Regions from separate parts of the Staphylococcus equorum genome, predicted to be linked through region 2. Evidence: riboswitches for the same ligand, from Rfam matches in the RefSeq annotation. Region 2 holds a riboswitch; the other holds the start of a gene.

Region 1 (3,208 bases), 270 kb from region 2:
ATTTTATTGTTATTTAAAATTGTAGTGATTTGAGCTAACTACTTACAAATTAATAAAGCACTAAACGAAGACCTTAAGTTAAGGATGTCCCCCACTTTGTTCATCTTATTTAGGATGAAACGCCCCATTGTTTGGGCTAATTACTTTCAAAATGAATTTTTGAATTATATAATCATAATTAATTCAAATGAACGGAGGAGTTATTTCAATGGAAAATTTAAATATGATTGATGGACAACTTTTACCACAAATCGGTTTCGGTACATATAAATTAAATGGTGCGCAAGGCGTACATGCAATCGTTAATGCGTTAAATCAAGGATACAGAATCTTAGATACAGCCTATAACTATGAAAATGAAGGTACAGTGGGTAAAGCAATTGAAAGAAGTCATGTTTCAAGAGATCAAATCATTGTCACTTCGAAATTACCAGGTCGTTATCAAGACTATGATGCAGCATTAACAGCTATACAAGAATCTATTTATCGATTAAATGTCGATTATATTGATTTATATTTAATTCATTGGCCAAATCCAAGACACAATAAATATGTTGAAGCTTGGCAAGCGATGATTGATGCTCAAAAAGCGGGACTAATTAAATCTATTGGTGTTTGTAATTTCTTACCAGAACATATAGAAAAATTAGAAAAAGAAACTGGTGTCTTACCAACAGTGAATCAGATTGAATTACATCCGTATTTTAATCAACAAGATATGATTGAGTATCATAATAAAAAAGGAATTATTACAGAAGCATGGAGTCCATTAGGTCGTGCATCTGAAGTAATAAAAGATAAAGATATCGCTGTAATTGCCGAAAAATATAATAAAACAATACCTCAAATTATATTAAGATGGCACGTTCAATTAGGTGTAGTACCAATTCCAAAATCTACTTCTATAACGAGACAAATTCAGAATCTAAATGTTTTTGATTTTAACTTAGAAGTTGAAGACGTAGAAAAGATAAACAACTTATCTCAAAAAGATGGTAGATTAAAAGGTCAAGACCCTGCAATATATGAAGAATTTTAAAATTGAAAATATCGGAAAATGATTGTCACTAAACAATTTTAATTATATTTACACTTATAACGTAAAATGTATAAATATAATGTTGTATTTTTCAGTAAATTTAAAAAACTTCACAAAAGCGGTTTACAGTACATATAAGCATATGTATAATATGAATCATAAACAAACAAAAATTAAATATGGTTTTGATGAGGCGCATCAATCATTAGTAAATATTAGAAGAACCTGCCTGCTAGCAGCTAATTTTGAAAGGGTGAGATGCCGAAATAGTTATAATAGCAGCTTATAACACGTTGGACTTTATGGTTAAGAGCTAAGAGTCTGTCATTATTGTAAGATAATGGAGTGCATCACTTGTATATAAATTATAGAACAAGTTCGCATCCCGAACTTGTTCTTTTTTTAATACTGTGATTCTCCCCTATTGATTGAGGAGGATATAGAATTGAACAGAAGTGTTTTGAAATTTGGAGGTTCTTCAGTAAGTGATTTTACCAAAATAAAAAATATAGCGGAAATGTTGAAAATAAGAGTTGATCAAGGTGAACAGCTTATTGTTGTTGTTAGTGCCATGGGCAAGACAACAGATGAGCTTATGGCTAATGTCTCTGCATTAACTACCAACCCTAAAGATCAAGAACTTGCACTATTATTAACTACGGGTGAACAACAGACAGTTTCTTACTTATCTATGGTTTTAAATGATATCGGTGTAAACGCCAAAGCGATGACCGGATATCAAGCGGGTATTAAGACAATTGGACATCATTTAAAAAGTCGAATAGCAGAAATTAATCCTGATACATTCGAAATCGCATTTACAGAAAATGATGTTTTGGTAGTTGCTGGTTTCCAAGGCATAAATGAATCGCTTGAAGTGACGACGTTAGGTCGAGGTGGTTCAGATACTACTGCTGTTGCCTTAGCAGCAAGTAACGACACGGCATGTGAGATTTATACCGATGTCGATGGTGTCTATGCTACTGACCCAAGATTATATAAAGAAGCAAAACGACTTGAATACGTTTCTTATGAAGAAATGATGGAGATGAGCGCATTAGGTGCAGGTGTGTTAGAAACAAGAAGCGTCGAATTAGCAAACAACTATAATATTCCGCTTTATTTAGGAAGAACTTTATCAAATGTGAAAGGAACATGGATTATGTCACAAGCAGAATTATTAGAAAAAAAAGCAGTTACAGGTGTGGCGTTAGATACACATATGATGCACGTTACAATTAGTTATCCCTTACCAGATAATAGATTACTTACTGAGCTTTTTACTCAATTGGAAGAAGGTTCAGTAAATGTTGATATGATTTCTCAGATTATTAACTTGGAAGGATTACAAATGTCCTTTACTATTAAAGATACAGATGCTTTTCAGATTTCAACTATATTAGAAACTTTAAAAGAACAATTTAATGCATTAGACTTCAAGATTAATGAAGAATACGTTAAAATCTCTTTAATTGGCTCTGGTATGCGTGATATTTCTGGTGTAGCATCAAAAGCATTCATTACTTTAATTGAAAACGATATTTCTTTTTATCAAACTACAACATCAGAAATAAGCATTTCATGTGTAATAGATGCTGAGAATGGCGAACGAGCTGTTCGAGCCCTTTATCAAGCTTTTGATATCTGAATTTTCGGACTATAATTAATATTTATTAAAATAATAAAAATGGAGTGTATGGTATATGACAAAATTAGCATTGGCAGGCGCAACAGGATTAGTAGGAAGAAAAATGTTAGAAACAATAGATCGCAAAGGCGTTGAATTTGATGAGTTAGTGTTGTTCTCTTCGGCTCGCTCAGCAGGTGAAAACATTGAATTTCAAGGTAAAAACTACACTGTTAGAGAATTGACGGAAGACGCAGCTAAGGAATCATTTGATTATGTATTAATGAGTGCTGGCGGTAGCACAAGTGAACACTTCTCCCCTATTTTTGAACAAGCGGGTGCAATTGTCATTGATAATTCAAGTCAATGGAGAATGACTGAAGGTGTAGACTTAATCGTTCCAGAGGTTAACGAGCCTGTATTAGATAGAAAAATTATTGCAAATCCAAATTGCTCAACAATACAATCAGTCGTACCACTTAAACCATTACAAGAACAATTTGGCTTGAAACGTGTTGCATATACGACATACCAAGCGGTTT
Region 2 (3,208 bases):
CGTCATGTCCGATTAAACGTAATTCTTTTGCACGAATCTTTTCGTTAACTTGAGTCTGATCTTTTGCTATGGTTGACACCTCCAAGATTTTTACGAAATTATCCCAAGAAAAAGAGCGAGTATATAATATACCCGCTCTTCTTTACACACAACAATGTCGTATGTATATAGACCTGCCAACTACTATTAGTGTCGCAACAGGTGAGAAGCGGGAGCTTCTACTTGGTTCGTTTCGTATTCAACATTACCTATCTTAGCAACAATTCATTAGCAAGTCAACAACTTTTCTATTTATTTATCGTCCATTTTAACATTTTGTCTTAAATCCACTTGTTCTAATGGTATTATTTTTGTTTTATAACGTAGTTTATGATAAATGAAGAATGCTAAGAATACTGGAATACCCATATATGTGATAACAAATCTATTGAGATCAAAATCTCCTGATTGGATGAAATCAACATCTTGTCCAATAATTACAAGTACACACAAGACACCTGCAAAAATAGGCCCGAATGGGAATAATTTAGCTTTATATTTTAATTTTGATTTATCATAGTTTTGTTTATCAAAAGCTTTTCTAAATCTGTAATGACTGACTGCAATACCAACCCATGCAATAAAACCAGTCAGACCACTTGCAGCAACGATATATTCATAAGCGTCACCGCTTAAATGTTGTAATACAAAGATAATTACTACGATTACTGCTGTAGCGAGTAATGATACATACGGTACACCACTTCTATTTGTTTTACCAAATATAGGATATGCAAGCTTATCTTTACTCATTGAATATAGCATACGTGTTGAAGCATACATACCTGAGTTACCTGCTGATAATACCGAAGTCAGTATAACAGCATTCATGAATGAGGCTGCAAATGCTAGCCCTGCATTTTGGAATACAAGTGTAAATGGTGAAGTTGAAATATCATCTCCGCCACCCATAAGTGATGGACTATCGTATGGTATCAACATACCAATTACAAAGATTGCAAGAATATAGAATATCAATATTCTCCAGAACACTTGTTTAATTGCCTTAGGAACCGCGCGCTCTGGATTTTCAGACTCTCCTGCTGTAATACCAATAAGTTCAGTACCTTGGAATGAAAAGCCTGCTACCAAGAACACACCTAAAATCGCTAAGATACTTCCTCCAAAGCCATCACCTAAAATAGGACCACTACCTTGAGTGAACGTGTCAAAACCAACAAACTCTCCACCCATGATACCAACTATTGTCAATAAACCGATTGCAATAAAGATAATCACAGTAACTACTTTAATCAAAGCAAACCAATATTCACTTTCGCCAAATACTCTAACGGACAATGCATTCAGTCCAAATATAATAATTAAGAATAGACAGCTCCAACTCCAAGCTGGAATACCTGACATTGGTGTCCAATACTGTATTACTTGTGCAGCAATCGTTACATCGGCTGCAACAGTAATTACCCAGTTAAACCAATAGTTCCAACCTAATGCGAATCCTAGAGATGGATCAACAAAACGTGTAGCATATGTACTAAATGATCCTGACACTGGTAAATATGTTGCCATTTCTCCTAGAGAAGTCATGAGGAAGAATACCATTGCTCCAATGATTGCGAAGGCTAAGAGCGCACCTAAACCACCTGCATCATGTATTGCACCACCAGAAGTCATAAATAAACCAGTCCCAATACAACCTCCAATTGCAATCATGGATATATGGCGATCTTTCAGCCCCCTTTGAACACCATCATTTTGATTCACTTGTTTTGCCATAGACGCTTCCCTTCCTTAAATATAGAGGTTAACTTACTATATGATTAAGATTCATACTATTTATAGTTTGAGCAGTAGTTCATTGTAATTAACTATATGGAATTACACAACAATTATAATTTTCGCTCTTTCCCGTTAACGTATTTATGATAATCCATTTGACTAAAAATAAAATGGTTGCATACCTATTAGATATGCAACCATTTTAATAATAGCATTTATATAGGTAGCACATCACATATGTGACAGTCCAGTTTCTTTCGATAACTGGCCCAACCTGTATAGTTAATGGACAATACAAGTTTCGGCATCTTCACCTTTCTATTATTCAACATATGCCCCATTCGGCTTCTGAATAATTACTCATTGAAAATGCAACCTCTAACTCAAATTTAATTTTAATATGAATGTGAACTAACTTCACTATTCTGTAATATACATGATTTCTTCAAGAGTTTCAAGACTATCTTTGTTTTTTCAATCTAATCTCATCGAGTAAATTCCAAATGAATTCTTCTTTTTCTAACGTTTCTTGATCTTGGGAACCATATTTTCGTACATTTACTTCATTGTTTTCTACTTCTTTGTCCCCTACAACGAGTTGGTAAGGTATTTTTTGCATTTGTGCTTCTCTAATTTTATAACCCATTTTTTCATTACGATCATCAATTTCAACTCTTACACCTTGAGATTTAAGCTCGTCTTGAATGTGTCTAGCATAATCATAATGTAAATCAACGTTAACAGGTATAATTTCTACTTGTTTTGGTGCTAACCATGCAGGGAATGCACCTTTTGTTTCTTCAGTTAAGAATGCGACGAAACGTTCCATAGTAGATACTACACCACGGTGAATGACTACTGGTCTATGTTGTTCTCCATCATTACCAATATAAGTTAAATCAAATTTCTCTGGTAACAAGAAGTCTAATTGGGCTGTAGATAATGTTTCTTCTTTGCCCATAGCAGTTTGAACTTGTACGTCAAGTTTCGGACCATAGAAGGCTGCTTCGCCTACTGCTTCTTCATAATCTAAACCAAGTTCGTCTACCGCTTCTTTCAACATACTTTCTGCTTTATTCCACATGTCATCGTCATCGAAATATTTTTCTTTATCTTCAGGATCTCTATAACTTACACGGAACTTATAATTTTCAAAGTTGAAATCTTTGTATACATCAACAATTAAATTTACAACACGTTTGAACTCTTCTTTAATTTGGTCCGGACGTACAAAAATATGCGCATCATTTAATGTCATTCCGCGGACACGTTGTAAACCAGAAACCGCACCACTCGCTTCATAACGATGCATAGTACCTAATTCAGCAATTCTAATAGGCAATTCACGATATGAATGTGGTTTATTTGCATAAATCATCATATGGTGCGGACAGTTCATTGGTCTTAAGACCATTTCTTCATGTTCATC

Evidence for each region. A riboswitch is a leader RNA that binds a small molecule or an ion and turns the genes downstream of it on or off. The one in region 2 is predicted to bind lysine.
Region 1: another riboswitch for lysine. It lies ahead of PYW44_RS07260 (aspartate kinase); the one in region 2 lies ahead of PYW44_RS05875 (amino acid permease).

Annotation. Positions count from the first base shown of each region.
Region 1 is NZ_CP118982.1:1,482,920-1,486,127, reverse strand. It holds gene PYW44_RS07265 (aldo/keto reductase) at 209-1,039, shown strand; lysine riboswitch at 1,220-1,398, shown strand; gene PYW44_RS07260 (aspartate kinase) at 1,485-2,687, shown strand; gene PYW44_RS07255 (aspartate-semialdehyde dehydrogenase) at 2,743-3,208, shown strand, end outside.
Region 2 is NZ_CP118982.1:1,209,948-1,213,155, reverse strand. It holds gene infC (translation initiation factor IF-3) at 1-79, opposite strand, end outside; ribosomal protein L20 leader region at 102-230, opposite strand; gene PYW44_RS05875 (amino acid permease) at 292-1,776, opposite strand; lysine riboswitch at 1,996-2,168, opposite strand; gene thrS (threonine--tRNA ligase) at 2,240-3,208, opposite strand, start outside.